One region of the Nissabacter archeti genome, then DNA from elsewhere that is predicted to be linked to it. Evidence: predicted binding sites of a transcription regulator. Region 1 holds the regulator's gene; each other region holds the start of a gene.
The links. Region 1 encodes PhoB, which activates phosphate uptake and scavenging genes when phosphate is short. Its sites were predicted from a motif close to CTGTCATAAAACTGNCNNAT; they were not measured.
Positions count from the first base shown of each region.

Region 2: JK232_RS19795 (MIP/aquaporin family protein) is a predicted target of PhoB. The motif match lies at 3,118-3,137, and genes of this name have one in related genera.
Region 3: uvrB (excinuclease ABC subunit UvrB) is a predicted target of PhoB. The motif match lies at 2,462-2,481, and genes of this name have one in related genera.

Region 1 is NZ_JAERKB010000003.1:101,596-106,820, reverse strand. It holds gene JK232_RS04905 (PstS family phosphate ABC transporter substrate-binding protein) at 1-154, opposite strand, end outside; gene phoR (phosphate regulon sensor histidine kinase PhoR) at 192-1,508, opposite strand; gene phoB (phosphate response regulator transcription factor PhoB) at 1,530-2,219, opposite strand; gene sbcD (exonuclease subunit SbcD) at 2,494-3,729, shown strand; gene JK232_RS04885 (AAA family ATPase) at 3,726-5,225, shown strand, end outside.
Region 2 is NZ_JAERKB010000016.1:34,509-39,733, reverse strand. It holds gene glpX (class II fructose-bisphosphatase) at 1-438, opposite strand, end outside; gene glpK (glycerol kinase GlpK) at 552-2,066, opposite strand; gene JK232_RS19795 (MIP/aquaporin family protein) at 2,106-2,957, opposite strand; gene zapB (septal ring assembly protein ZapB) at 3,504-3,743, shown strand; gene rraA (ribonuclease E activity regulator RraA) at 3,847-4,332, opposite strand; gene JK232_RS19780 (1,4-dihydroxy-2-naphthoate polyprenyltransferase) at 4,433-5,225, opposite strand, start outside.
Region 3 is NZ_JAERKB010000008.1:30,076-35,300, forward strand. It holds gene bioC (malonyl-ACP O-methyltransferase BioC) at 1-131, shown strand, start outside; gene bioD (dethiobiotin synthase) at 124-810, shown strand; gene JK232_RS11865 (ATP-binding cassette domain-containing protein) at 791-1,498, opposite strand; gene uvrB (excinuclease ABC subunit UvrB) at 2,703-4,709, shown strand; gene JK232_RS11875 (VF530 family protein) at 4,773-5,024, shown strand; gene yvcK (uridine diphosphate-N-acetylglucosamine-binding protein YvcK) at 5,074-5,225, opposite strand, start outside.

The sequences.
Region 1 (5,225 bases):
ACCCGACGCTGGAGAGGTTACCGGAAAGCATCCGGTTGGCGGGAGGCGCAGCAGGGCCGGAAGCCGGGGAAGCAGCGGACACCGGCAAACAGGAAAATGCGACCGGCAGCAAAAACAGGAGGCAGGCCAGGGCCTGCCGGCAATGCCGTGAAATCATGGGTTGTGTGGCTCAAGGGGGCTGAAGCGGGTAATTATGTCTGTGTCGCGCCCTGAGTCAATGCATCCGGCACAATCAGCCGTTTTGGCAGGGTAAACATAAAGCGGGTGCCTTCGCCCGGTTCGCTCAGCACTTCCAGCCGGGCGTCGTGGTGGTTAAGCGCATGTTTGACGATGGCCAGCCCCAGCCCGCTGCCGCCGGTCTGGCGCGAACGCGCCTTATCGACCCGGTAGAACCGCTCCGTCAGGCGCGGCAGGTGCTCAGCGGCGATGCCCGGCCCGTTATCACTGACCAAGAATTGCGCGCCCTGCGCGGTACGCTGCCAGGAGACCTCAATGCGTGTGCCGGGCGGGGTATGGTTCACGGCGTTATACACCAGGTTAGAGACGGCGCTGCGCAACTGATCCTCATTGCCGAACACCTTCAGCGCCTCATTGATGCGGAATTCGATCTGGTGCTGGTTATTGCTCAACGCCTGCGCCTCAGGCTGCAACATGCGCAGCATCCGCGGGATGTCCACCCGCTCCTGCATGTCCGGCGGCGGCGCGGCCTCGATTTTTGACAGCGTCAGCAACTGCTGCACCAGCCCGTCCATGCGGCGGGTCTGTGCCTGCATGGTATGCAGCGCTTTGCTGCGCAGTGGTTCCTCGAGCGTCTCCTCGCCCATCATCTCCAGGTAGCCCTGCAACACCGTCAACGGCGTGCGCAGCTCATGGCTGACGTTGGCGAAGAAGTTGCGCCGCGCGCCTTCCAGCTGGCGCATCTGGGTCACGTCACGTGCCACCATCAGCAACTGCCCTTCAGAGTAGGGCATCGCGCGGAATTCCACATGGTGGCCGTTGTTCAGCACCAGCGTCAGCGGGCGGGTAAAGGTTTCGCCTTGCAGGTAGCGGGTAAACTCCGGGTAGCGCAGCAGGTTAAGGATGTTCTGGCCATTATCTTCCGGCCAGCGCAGCCCCAGCAGTTGCTGGGCCAGGCCGTTGCACCAGAAAATCATGCCCTCTTCCGTGGTCAGCACCACCGCATCGGGCAGGGATTCCGCCCCGCTGCGAAAACGCTTGATCAGCAGCGCCAGCTCACGCCGCCGCCGCCGGTTACGCAGCTGCATCTGGTAAAGGCCGTAGAAGACAGGCTCCCAGCTCCAGCGGCCGGTGGGCGGCGTCATGCTGCGGTCGAGCCATAACCAGTAAGAGAGCCGGAGCTGGTTATAGTAGTTCCAGCCCAACGCGCTCAGTACGCTGGCCAGCAGCCACCAGGCGAGGCCGCCGAACAGCAGCCCCAGCAGCAGGCCGGGCAGGCAGAACAACACCAGCTCCAGCGCCAGCCCCTTCCAGGATAGACGTTCCAGCACGTTATGGTCTCCGCCGCGACATCAGTAGCGCGTTGAGAATCGGTAACCCGTCCCGCGGACGGTCTGCACCATGCGATCGTGGCCGCTGCTCTCCAGCGCCTTGCGCAGGCGGCGGATGTGCACGTCCACTGTCCGGTCTTCTACATAGACGTTAGTGCCCCAGACGTGGTTCAGCAGTTGCTCACGGCTGTACACCCGCTCTGAATGGGTCATAAAGAAGTGCAGCAGCCGGAACTCGGTCGGGCCCATCTCCAGCGGGGATTCATTCGCCATCACCCGGTGTGAGGAAGGGTCGAGGCTCAGCCCCTGCATCTCAATCATCTCTTCCAGCGCCATCGGCGAGATGCGCCGCATTACCGCTTTGATGCGCGCCACCAGCTCCTTGGGTGAGAAGGGTTTGGTGATGTAATCATCCGCGCCCACTTCCAGCCCGCGAACCCGGTCTTCCTCTTCGCCGCGCGCGGTCAGCATCATCACCGGGATGTCACGTGTCATCGCTTCACGCTTCATGTGCTTGATAAATTGCAACCCGGTACCGCCCGGCAACATCCAGTCGAGCAATACCAAATCGGGAAAAGGTTCCGCCAGCCGGTTCAGCGCGGTGTCAAAATCCTCGGCTTCCAACGGCTGGTAACCATTCTGTTCCAGAACAAAACAGACCATCTCCCGAATCGGGGCTTCATCCTCAACCACCAAAATACGTCTTGCCATCGTCAATCCTGCCAATAGGTTAGCGATCACGTTTGTGTGCGGCCGCCATTATGCGTCAGTTTTATGACACATTTATGAATAAGTCTAGCGCGTCCATTCAGCACGGGAATTGGTCATACCTTACTGCTAATTGTAGCCGGACAGGCGATAAAATGACGGAGTTGGAAAGCATCTCGCAAACCGTAACGGGTTTCCCCCACGACATCACGGCGCGACGGCGTTTATAATCAGCCTCCTCCGCCCTCCGGGGCAGGCAATACAAAGCGAGAGTGTTATGCGCCTGATTCATACATCTGACTGGCATCTTGGCCAGGTCTTTTTCACCAAGAGCCGCGCAGCGGAGCACCAGGCGTTCCTGACCTGGCTGATTGAACAGGTTGAAGCCCATCAGGTGGATGCAGTGGTGGTCGCCGGGGATATCTTTGATACCGGCGCGCCGCCGAGCTACGCCCGCCAGCTCTATAACCGCTTTGTGGTGGCGTTGCAGCGTACCCGCTGCCAGTTGATTGTGCTGGGCGGTAACCATGACTCCGTCGCCACGCTGAACGAGTCGCGGGAGTTGCTCTCCTGCCTGAATACCACGGTCATCGCCAATGTGAAGGCCGACAACCGCCCCCAGCTCTGTGTGCTGAACCGGCACGACGGCACCCCCGGCGCGCTGTTGTGCGCCATCCCGTTCCTGCGCCCGCGCGACCTGCTCCTGAGCCGCGCCGGCCAGTCCGGCAGCGAAAAACAGCTCGCCCTGCAGGAGGCGATCGCCGCCCATTACCAGAGCCTGCATCAGGCTGCACTGGCCAAACGGGACGAACTGGGCCTGCCGCTGCCGATCATCGCTACCGGGCACCTGACTACTGTGGGCGTCTCCACCTCGGATTCGGTGCGTGACATCTATATCGGCACGCTGGACGCCTTCCCCGCGCAGGCGTTCCCGCCGGCGGATTACATCGCCCTCGGCCATATCCACCGCGCCCAGTGCGTGGCAAAAAGCCACCATATCCGCTACAGCGGGTCACCGATTCCGCTCAGCTTTGACGAAGCCAACAACACCAAAAGCGTCTATTTGCTGGAGTTTGACGGCGCAACGCTCGCCTCCGTGGAGACCCTGCCGGTGCCGGTTCACCAGCCGATGGCGATCGTCAAAGGCTCGCTGGCGGAGATTGAACAGCAGCTGCACGCCTTCCGTGACGCCGACCCGGCGCGCCCGGTATGGCTGGACATTGAAGTTGCCACCCAGGACTACCTGAGTGACATCCAGCGCCGCATCCAGCAACTGACCGACCCGCTGCCGGTGGAAGTGGTGCTGCTGCGCCGCAACAAAGCCCAACGGCAGAGCGCCCTGGCCCAGCAGGCCAAAGAGACGCTGACGGAGCTCTCCGTTACCGAGGTGTTTGACCGGCGCATGGCGCTGGAAGCGGACGCAGACAGCGAACACTGCGAGCGGATGCGAAAGATGTTCCGCAATGTGGTGGAAGAGGTGCGTGAAGCCAATGAAGGAATGCCATCCGCATGAAAATTCTGAGCCTCCGGCTGAAAAACCTTAACTCGCTGCAAGGCGAATGGAAAATCGACTTCACCCAGGAGCCGTTCGCCAGCAACGGCCTGTTTGCCATTACCGGCCCCACCGGCGCCGGGAAAACCACCCTGCTCGATGCCATCTGCCTGGCGCTCTACCACCAGACGCCGCGCCTCACGGTGACCCCGAGCCACAATGAGCTGATGACCCGCCACACCGCCGAATCCCTGGCGGAGGTGGAATTTGAGGTCAAAGGCGTGGCTTACCGCGCTTTCTGGAGCCAGCGCCGCGCCAAAAATGCGCCGGACGGCAATCTGCAGGCCCCGAAAGTGGAGCTGGCACGGGTGGCGGACGGCAAAATCCTGGCTGACAAAGTGCGTGACAAGCTGGAATCGGTGGCGCAGATCACCGGGCTGGATTTCGGCCGGTTTACCAAATCGATGATGCTGTCGCAGGGGCAGTTCGCCGCCTTCCTGAATGCTGATGCCAACGACCGCGCAGAACTGCTGGAGGAGCTGACCGGCACGGAGATTTATGGCCAGCTCTCTGAGCGGGTATTTGAGCAGCACAAACAGGCGCGCAGCGATCTGGATGCGCTGCACCACCGCGCCGCCGGTATCGAACTGCTGACCGACGAACAGCAGCAGCAGCTCGCCGGCCAGCTGGCGGCGCTGGTGGAACAGGAGGCGCAACAGGCGCAACAGGCCGCCGGATTGCAACGCGGGATCGCGTGGATCAACCAGGATCAGGCGCACCGGCAGGCACTGGCGCACGCCCTCCGGCAACACCAGCAGGCAGAAGTAGCCTGGCAACAGGCGCAGCCTGACCTGCTGCGGCTGGCGCGCAATGAACCGGCAGAAAAGTTGCGCCCGCTCCAGCAAGCCCGCGATCAGGCCCGGGATGACTGCGTTCAGCATCAGGCCACGCTCAATGCGCTGCTCACCCGGCAACACGATCAGCAGCAGGCGCTGGCCCCGTTGCTGGCCCGCCACGAACAGGCGCAGCAACAGCTTACGGCCCTGCAACAGCAGCATACCCAACAGGAAGCGCTGATTGCGCAGGTCACGCCGCTGGACACCCAGCTCGCCCAGCTGGCCCGGCAACATGAGGAGCAGCAACAGGCGCACCAGCGCCAGCAACAGCAGGAGGCTGAACGCCGCCGCGCCTTGCAGCTCACCCAGCAACAACTGGAACAGGGCAGCATGCGGCTGGCGGCGCTTGAGGCCTATGGCCGTGACCATGCGCACCATGCCCAGTGGGGCGAAAACTTGCCGCTGTGGCGCACGCAGCTCCAGCAACAGGTGGCCCAACAGCAGGCGCAGCAGGCCGCACAACAGGAACTGGCTGCCGCCCAACAGCAGCTTGACCGCCTGAACCGGGAGCGCGAGACGCTGGCGCAGCAGCAACCGGCGGTGGATCAGGCACTGCAACAGGCAGAAACGCAGGCCGCCGCCCATCAGCAGGCGTTGCAGACACAGGAACAGCAGTACCCG
Region 2 (5,225 bases), on a different contig from region 1:
GACGTTGCGCAGGTTTTGTTCCAGCGGCAGCGTCAGGTCAATACTGCCGTGTGCACCGGGGCCGACCACCAGTTTTTCCATGTACATGTCCGGTGCGTGCAGGAAGGTGCCGTGGTCGCCCACGGCCAGCACCGCCAGGGCGTTGGATTGGCCCATCGCCGTCATGCGCGTGCCTTCAATCGGATCCACCGCGATGTCGACGGCGTCCCCTTTTCCGGTGCCGACTTTCTCCCCGATGTAGAGCATCGGCGCTTCATCAATCTCCCCTTCGCCAATCACAATCCGGCCATCGATATCCACGTTATTCAACATGATGCGCATGGCATGGACAGCCGCGCCGTCAGCGGCGTTTTTATCGCCCCGGCCCAGCCATTTATAGCCCGCCAGTGCGGCGGCTTCGGTTACACGGGAAAACTCGATGGCTAATTCACGTTTCATGGCAAACCTGTCTGCGGTAAGGAAGATGCGCAGAAGTGTAACACAGGGGAAAGCGGGGCAGGGAACCGGGCAGGAGAGCAGGCTCCCCGGTAAGGGGAGCCTGAAGGGGCAGGTTATTCTTCGTGATCTTCCCAGGAGCGGGCGCGGGCAACCGCTTTTTTCCAACCGGCATAACGGTAGTTACGCTCTGTGGTTTCAATGCTCGGGCGGAATTCACGCTCGACCACTGCTTTGGCGCGCACTTCGTCCAGATCTTTCCAGAAGCCCACCGCCAGGCCGGCCAGGTAGGCCGCCCCGAGCGCCGTCACTTCACGGACTTCCGGGCGCTCCACGCGGGTGCCGAGAATGTCAGACTGGAACTGCATCAGGAAGTTATTAGACACCGCGCCGCCATCCACGCGCAGCGTTTGCAGGCGGGTGCCGGCATCGTTTTGCATCGCTTCCAGCACGTCACGCGTCTGGTACGCCACCGATTCCAGTGTGGCGCGGATAATATGGTTGGCGTTTGCGCCACGGGTCAGGCCGAAAAGTGCGCCGCGGGCATACGGGTCCCAGTAGGGGGCACCGAGGCCGGTAAAGGCCGGCACCATATACACGCCGTTGGAGTCTTTGACCTTCAGGGCGAAATACTCGGAGTCCGCCGCGTCGCTGATCAGTTTCATCTCATCACGCAGCCACTGGATCGCCGCGCCGCCGATGAACACGGCCCCTTCCAGCGCATAGTTCACTTCGCCGCGCGGGCCGCAGGCGATGGTGGTCAACAGGCCGTGGGTCGAGGTCACGGCTTCGGTGCCGGTGTTCATCAGCATAAAGCAGCCGGTGCCGTAAGTGTTTTTCGCCATGCCGGGTTCTACGCAGAGCTGGCCGTACAGCGCCGCCTGCTGGTCACCGGCGATACCCGCGATAGGAATACGCGTGCCGCCCTTCCCGCCGATGTTGGTCTGGCCGTAAATTTCTGACGAGGATTTCACCTCCGGCAGCATCTCCCGCGGGATGTCCAGGATCTCCAGCATCCGCTGATCCCATTCCAGTTTATGGATGTTGAACAGCATGGTGCGTGAGGCGTTGGTGTAGTCGGTGATGTGCACGCGGCCCTGCGTCATTTTCCACACCAGCCAGGTGTCCACGGTACCGAACAGCAGTTCGCCGCGCTTGGCGCGCTCACGGGCGCCCTCCACGTGGTCGAGGATCCATTTCACCTTGGTGCCGGAGAAATAGGGGTTAATCACCAGCCCGGTCGTGTGCTGGATGTACTCTTCCAGCCCCTCTTTTTTCAGTTTCTCGCAGTAGTCCGCGGTGCGCGGGTCCTGCCAGACGATGGCGTTATAGATGGGTTTGCCGCTCTCTTTATCCCAGACAATCGCGGTTTCACGCTGGTTGGTAATCCCGAGCGCGGCGATCTGGTCAGAACGGATGTCAGCATGTGCCAGCACTTCCACCAGTGTTGAGCTTTGGGAGGCCCAGATGTCCATCGGGTCATGCTCAACCCAGCCCGCTTTCGGGTAGATCTGGGTAAATTCACGTTGGGAAACCGCCACAATGTTGGCATCGTGATCGAGAACTACCGCGCGGGAACTGGTTGTGCCCTGATCAAGCGCGACAATGTATTTTTTTTCTGGCGTCATCATAATCATCCTGCAAAAAGTTAACCGGGAACGCGTTATTGCTTACGCTTTGCGCTGTGTAGGCTGAGGGGCTGCTTTGGCTTTCTCGTCTGTCTCGCACACTTCGCACGGCAGATGGCGGCCAATCAGGGCGCGGTAGCCAAAGGCACCGAGGGACGCCCCCACCAGTGGGCCAAAGATCGGCACCAGGAAATAAGGGATGCTCAGCCCGCCGGTAAAGGCGACTTTGCCCCAGCCCGCCAGGAAGGCGAACAGTTTCGGGCCGAAGTCACGCGCCGGGTTCAGGGCGAAGCCGGTCAGCGGGCCCATAGACCCCCCGATCACCGCAATCAGCAAACCAATCAGCAGCGGGGCCAGTGGGCCGCGCGGCACACCGTTGCCGTCATCGGTCAGGGCCATAATCAGGCAGACCAGAATAGCGGTGATAACGGTTTCCACAATAAATGCCTGCAAAATCGAGATGTGCGGGTTAGGGTATGTCGAGAAAATTCCCGCCAGGTCAAGGCTTTCCACGCTGCCGCGGACCATATTGTGGCCTTGTTCATACACAAAGAACAGATTGTAATAGAGGCCGTAGACCAGGGCGGCGGCACAGAAGGCCCCGGCGAACTGCGCCAGGATGTACGGGGCGACTTTACGGCCGTCAAAGCAGGCGAACAGCCATAACGCGATGGTGATTGCCGGGTTGAGGTGGGCACCTGAAATGGCGGCGGTCATGTACACCGCCATGGCCACGCCCAGGCCCCAGATGACGCTGATTTCCCACTGTCCGAAGCTGGCACCCGCCAGTTTCATGGCCGCCACACAACCGGCGCCGAAGAAAATGATAAGACCAGTTCCCAGGAATTCGGCGATGCATTGGCCTTTCAGGGTAGTGCTGGTTAATTGGCTCATAGTGAAGTCCTACAGACGGTAAGGTTCATAAGTTATTGTTGGTCGCTGTGATGTAACAAAGGTTAATTCACTTAATTGCTCATTTTAGAAATGAGAACACAATGTGAATTTATCGTTAACGAGCAAAAACGAGAAATAGCGAACTTAAAATGTGTGTGGTCTGTCATAAAAATGAGCGAATACGCGTTATTTTCTCGCCAATTTACGCTAATCGCGCATCTGTAAACCGGTCATCTTACCGTTTCGCGTCAGGCGCCTGCGCGTGGTGGTTCACGCTTTTTTGCCGGGCCGGCAAATGAGGGGAATAAAATGGCGCACTCAGCCCGGTTAACGCCGGGATGTGGCTAGACAGCGGCAGACAGGCTACATACAATCGACTTTATTAAATACAACCGGATTTGTTCAAGCGGCGCGCCGAGCTGATTCAGCCGCAGCGTTTCGAAAAGGGCGCTTGTTTTCAAAACTAAGCCGTTTTGCTGCCTCTGCCTCCCCTGGAGCGGACGACACAACAAGCTGTACGCCTTACGCACATAAGAGGAATTAAGAATGTCATTTGAAGTTTTTGAGAGATTAGAAGCGAAAGTTCAGCAGGCGATTGACACCATCACCCTGTTGCAAATGGAAATTGAAGAACTGAAAGAGAAGAACAACACGCTCTCTCAGGAAGTTCAGAATGCCGGCAGCCACCACGAAATGCTGGTGCGTGAGAATGAGCAGCTGAAACAAGAGCAGCACGTATGGCAGGATCGTCTGCGTGCCCTGCTGGGAAAAATGGAAGAGGTCTGATTCCCTCGCACCCGGCGCACGCCGCAAGGGTGTAAAGTCAGAACGAAAAAGGCACTCCGCAGAGTGCCTTTTTGTTGCCCGGCGAACTTGCCCCGGACGCGGCTTATTCGATGTCGAGCGGATCTTCCGACAGGATAATCCCGGTGTTGTCTGCATAGAGATGATCGCCGGAGAAGAACGTCACCCCGCCGAAATTGACGCGGATATCACTTTCGCCAATGCCTTCACCGGCAGCCCCGGCCGGGATGGCGGCCATCGCCTGGATGCCGATGTCCATCTCTGCCAGATCGTCCACCTGGCGTACCGCGCCGTAAACCACCAGCCCTTCCCACTCGTTCTGCGTGGCAATTCGCGCCAGCTCGGCATTGATTAACGCCCGGCGCACCGACCCCCCACCATCAACCAGCAGCACCCGGCCGCGGCCATTCTCTTCTAACAGATCATACAGCAGGCCGTTATCTTCGAAACATTTCACGGTAGTGATCTGTCCGCCAAATGAGGTACGCCCGCCAAAGTTGGAGAACAGAGGCTCAACGACGTTCACCTCTTCGTGATAAATATCGCACAGTTCGGAAGTATCGTATTTCATAGGATTAACGTCTGGTTGATGCAGGAATATCCAGTATATCCCTTTCTGGCGGATGTTGGCAAAATCATCAATTGTTAACTTTGCCTTCAGCCATAATGAATTAACTGATGCTCAGCACCACACCGAGCGCAAACAACACGTTGGTTAACAGCGCGGCTTTAACCATCTGCTCCAGCATCGGCCGCATCGCCGAGGCTTGCTGTTCCCGTACCACAAACCGCCCGTGGCGCAGCAACACCGGCAGCGCCAGCACAAACAGCCAGCCCCAGGGGCTGTGCAAGTACAACAGCGCAAACAGGGTAAAACAGAGCACCGCGCCCGCCAGCAGCATGGCGTGATAGTAGCGCCCTTTACGTGCGCCCAGCCGTACCGCCAGGGTATTTTTGCCGTTGGCGCTGTCGCTGTCGATGTCCCGCAGGTTGTTGATGTTGAGCACGGCCGCCGCCAGCAGGCCACAGGCGGTCGCGGGCAGGAACACTACGCCGTCAAGCCGGTGGGTTTGCAGGTAATAGGTGCCGGCAACGCTGATCCAGCCGAAAAACGTCAATACGGAAATGTCCCCCAGGCCGCGGTAGCCATAAGGTTTTGACCCCACGGTATAGGTGATGGCGGCGGCAATCGACAGCAGGCCAAGCAGCACAAAGCCCAGCACATCCTGCGGGGTGTCACAGGCCACGGCGATAAGCCCGATGCCGGACAGCAACGTCAGCAGCACGGAAATGATCAGCGCCCGTTTCATCTGTGCGGCGCTGATCACGCCTTTCTGCATACCGCGCAGCGGCCCGAGGCGGTCAGGCGTATCACTGCCTTTCAGCGCGTCGCCGTAATCATTCGCCAGATTGGACAGAATTTGCAGCAGGCCGGCGGTCAGCAGTGCCAGCAGGGCAATAACC
Region 3 (5,225 bases), on a different contig from region 1:
TGCATCAGGGGCGGGCGCCGGGGCTGACCGGCCGCCGCAGGCTGGACAGGCTGGAACAGGTGTTCCCGCGCCGGGATGGGCAATGCCCGCTGAGTTACCACGTGGCTTATGGAGTGATTTACCGTGATTAAACGCTATTTTGTCACCGGCACCGACACCGAGGTCGGCAAAACCGTGGCCAGCAGCGCCTTGTTGCAGGCTGCGGCGCGCGCCGGTTACCAGACCGCCGGTTACAAGCCGGTGGCGTCCGGCAGTGAGGAAACCGCCGACGGCCTGCGCAACAGTGACGCGCTGGCGTTGCAACAGCACAGCACGCTGGCCCTGCGTTATGAGGAGGTGAACCCGTACACCTTTGCGGAACCGACCTCGCCGCACATCGTCAGCCGGGACGAAGGGCGGCCGATTGACCCCATCGTGCTCTCTGCCGGGTTACGCGCCCTCGGGGCGCGGGCGGACTGGGTGCTGGTGGAAGGGGCGGGCGGCTGGTTCACCCCGCTGGGGGAGGCGTTCAGCTTTGCCGACTGGGTGGTACAGGAGCAATTGCCGGTGATTCTGGTGGTGGGGGTGAAGCTCGGCTGCATCAACCATGCGCTGCTCACCGCCGCCGCGGTACAGGCGGCCGGGCTGCCGCTGGCGGGCTGGGTCGCCAATGATGTGCAACCGCCGGGGCGGCGGCACGGTGAGTACCTCGCCACGCTGCAACGGCTGCTGCCCGCGCCGATGCTGGGCGAAATCCCTTATCTGGACGATCTCAGCCAGCCGCTCGGCGCGTACCTCGATCTGGCCCGCATCACATCAGATAATGGCTGATCAGCCGGTCATCCAGCTGATCCAGCGTGCCTTCCGCCACGTTGCGCCCGCGGTCCAGCAGGCAGAAGCGGTCAGCAACGCGGCGGATAAACGCTAACTGGTGCTCCACCAGCAGCACCGTGATGCCGAGGTCGCGGTTCAGGCGGTGGATCAGGTTGCCCATCTCCGCCACCCTGTCCGGCGGGCTGCCGTCGGTCGGCTCATCCAGGATCAGCAGTTCCGGCTCCGGCACCAGCGCCCGTGCGATCGCCAGCTGTTGTTGCTGGAACGGGCTTAACTCCCCAGCGCGGCGGCTGCCCATATCATGCAGCGCCGGGAACAGCTCAAACACCTGCGCCGGGATCCGGCGGTGCGGGTGCTGCGCCGCCATCATCGCCACATGCAGATTCTCCTCCACGCTCAACTGTGAAAAAATGGGCCGCCCCTGCGGCACATAGCTGATGCCGAGCGCCGCGCGGTTCTCCACCGGCTGTTGCAGCAGGTTTTGCGGCGGCCGGTCGCCGGTCTGCCAGGTCATTGAGCCGCTCCTGACCGGCAGGTGCCCCATGATGCAGTTCACCAGCGTTGTTTTGCCGACCCCCGCCCGCCCCAGCAAACAGGTGCATTCGCCGCGCGGCAACTCCAGATTAACGTCCCATAAGGTGTGGGTCGGTCCATAGAACTGGTTGACTGCTTTTACGCTTAACATCAGGCACTCTCCCGATACGCGATGGTTCATGGTGTGGTTGCCCCGGCCGACGAGCCGCCGGGGCAGTGCAGAGACAGCACCTGCGGCGTGCACGATGCCCGTTAACGCAGCGGGCGGGCGGGCCAGGCTGCGGCAGGACAAGGCCCGCTGATTGACGCCATCGCCAGCAGATTCTGCGGCCGGTATGCGGGATGGCACCCAGGCAAAAGCGCAGGTAAACGGTGTTACGGCAGTGATTAATCATGAAAAATGTTGGCCGGCCGGGACAAAACAAGTCGCCTGCGCACGCTTTCAGTGAAATCCCGCCGCGCCCTGAAACAGGGAAAAACTGCCCGCGCCGTTACCATTAAGCAATCCGCAGGCCAACTTACCATGGGCAGGAAAAAAGAATAACGTTACACGGTTGTTAACGGTTTGCGACTAAAAAAACATCCCCTGACCGGTAAGCGCAGTTAACCATTAGCGTGCCGGGGGAGGCGGGTCTGCACCTTGCCGGTGCCTGCGGGGTGATGCTGGTGCACTCTTAACCGGTGCCATAGTGGCTGACCTCACCGCCTGGGCTAAAAACGGCGTTCTGCGGTTTGGCAAGAGGGCGCATTAGTCTTTATCAGCATAAATAGCCAGGCAAACCGGGATAAAATTAACTAAAAAAAGCCCATTAATCCTCATCGGGCCGGTAAAGCGCCTTTTTTGCCAACTCCCGCCGCACATGGCGCTGTGTGAGTTATCCACTATTCCTGTGGATAACCTTGTGCATGAGCGTGCGAAAAGTGGCTGTAAGCAAGGCGGGGCGCGGCTTGCGCCCAGATTGGCGCGAAAGCCCGCTTTTTACAAAAGTGCTTTTTTATCAGTAAATTAGTAAAAAACAAGTCAGAAAAAAAAGGGGGTGATGATTTTGTTGCGAGGTTGTCTCATTTTTCTCACCAGGTTAATTTGCGACGCGTTCTGGGGATAAAAGTCAACCTGTGATAAAAATATCATTTTTTGGTCATGTAATGCCGGGCTGCCCAAAGGCAGAAAGGCGTTGCACAACCAACGTGCCGAAAAAGCGTACTTGAACCTGGAATTATATCCAGTAGAATAGGGCTGGCAAAAATCGCTCCGGCTTCCATACTTAGTAGCCGTGTAACCCCTTTCCGCGTCGCGGGCTGGGTCAGGTTTTCTCGCGGCGGCCAGCCGCGTCTCTCCAACAGGTAGCCTATCAATGAGTAAAGTGTTCAAACTGCGTTCCGATTTCAAGCCGTCCGGGGATCAGCCCGAGGCGATCCGCCGTCTGGAAGAGGGGCTGGAGAACGGGCTGGCGCACCAGACACTGCTGGGGGTGACCGGCTCCGGCAAAACCTTTACCGTGGCCAACGTCATCGCTGACCTCAACCGGCCGACCATGGTGCTGGCACCCAACAAGACGCTGGCGGCCCAGCTGTATGGCGAGATGAAGGAGTTCTTCCCGGAGAACGCCGTGGAGTATTTCGTCTCCTACTACGACTACTACCAGCCGGAAGCCTACGTGCCCAGCTCCGACACCTTCATCGAGAAAGATGCGGCGGTGAACGAGCACATCGAACAGATGCGCCTTTCCGCCACCAAGGCGCTGCTGGAGCGGCGTGATGTGGTGGTGGTGGCCTCCGTCTCCGCCATTTACGGCCTGGGTGACCCGGACGCTTACCTGAAAATGATGCTGCACCTGACGCGCGGCATGTTAATCGACCAGCGCTCGATCCTGCGCCGTCTGGCGGAGCTGCAATACGCCCGCAACGACCAGGCGTTCCAGCGCGGCACCTTCCGCGTGCGCGGCGAGGTGATCGACATCTTCCCGGCGGAGTCAGACGATCTGGCGCTGCGGGTGGAGCTGTTTGATGAGGAAGTGGAGCGGCTGTCACTGTTTGACCCGCTCACCGGCCACCTGGAGCAGGATGTGCAGCGCTTCACCATCTACCCGAAAACCCACTACGTCACGCCGCGCGAGCGCATCCTTGAGGCGATGGAGGGCATCAAGCTGGAGCTGGCCGACCGCCGCAAATCGCTGCTGGAGAACAACAAACTGCTCGAGGAGCAGCGCATCACCCAGCGTACCCAGTTTGACCTGGAAATGATGAACGAGCTGGGCTACTGCTCCGGCATCGAGAACTATTCGCGCTACCTCTCCGGCCGTGCGCCGGGCGAGGCCCCGCCGACGCTGTTTGACTATTTGCCGGCGGACGGCCTGCTGGTGATTGACGAATCCCACGTCACCATCCCGCAGATTGGCGGCATGTACCGCGGCGACCGCGCACGCAAAGAGACGCTGGTGGAGTACGGCTTCCGGTTGCCGTCCGCGCTGGACAACCGGCCGATGCGCTTTGAGGAGTTCGAGGCGCTGGCCCCGCAGACCATTTACGTCTCCGCCACGCCGGGCAACTATGAGCTGGAGAAATCGGGCGGCGAGGTGATTGACCAGGTGGTGCGGCCGACCGGCCTGCTTGACCCGCTGATCGAAGTGCGCCCGGTAGGCACCCAGGTGGATGACCTGCTGTCGGAAATCCGCAAACGCGTGGCGATCAACGAGCGGGTGCTGGTCACCACGCTGACCAAGCGTATGGCCGAGGATCTCACCGAATACCTGGAGGAGCACGGCGAGCGGGTGCGTTACCTGCACTCAGACATCGACACCGTGGAGCGCGTCGAGATTATCCGCGACCTGCGGCTGGGCGAGTTTGATGTGCTGGTGGGCATCAACCTGTTGCGTGAGGGGCTGGACATGCCGGAGGTGTCGCTGGTGGCGATCCTGGACGCGGACAAAGAGGGCTTCCTGCGCTCTGAGCGCTCGCTGATCCAGACCATCGGCCGTGCGGCGCGTAACCTCAACGGCAAGGCGATCCTCTACGGGGACAAGATCACCAACTCGATGGCGCGTGCCATTGAAGAGACGGAGCGCCGCCGCGCCAAACAGCAGGCGTACAACGAGGAGCACGGCATCACGCCGCAGGGCCTCAACAAACGCATTGCCGACATCCTGCAACTTGGCCAGCCGACCTCGCGCACCAAGCAGAGCAAACGCGCGGCCGAAGCCAAAGCGACTTACGAGGCGCTGTCGCCGAAGGCGCTGGACAACAAAATCCGCGAGCTGGAAGCGAAAATGTATGTCCATGCGCAGAACCTGGAGTTCGAGGAAGCGGCCAGCGTGCGTGATGAGATCCATCAGTTGCGCGAGCAGTTCATCGCTGCCTCCTGATGGTTTGCCGGGGCGCACAAACCTGTTAAGGTGTGCGCCCCCGATTTCAGAGGCGACACGGCGATGACGCAAAACAAGGCTTCCCACACCCCGAAAGATCCCCTGCACGGCATCACGCTGGAGCAATTGCTGACGGCGCTGGTGGCGCACTACGGCTGGCCGGGCCTCGCCCAACGCATCAGCATCAACTGCTTCAAAAGCGACCCCAGCATCAAATCCAGCCTGAAATTCCTGCGCCGTACCCCGTGGGCGCGGCAGAAAGTCGAAGAACTCTACATTGACACCCAGCACGGCAATCCCTGGAAGCAGCCCTGAAAAAAACCGCCTGATGGCGGTTTTTTGTTGTCACTGACGGTGTAACGGATTATTTCATCCGTTGCAGCGCGCTTTCCAGCGCCAGCCGCAGTAATTCGCGGTCGTGGCGATAGGGAATGTCGCTGGCTTCCAGCGGCTGCTGGACGATCAGCCGGTCAGTGATGCCGCCGGTGTCCACCCGCGGCCCGGCAATGATTGCCT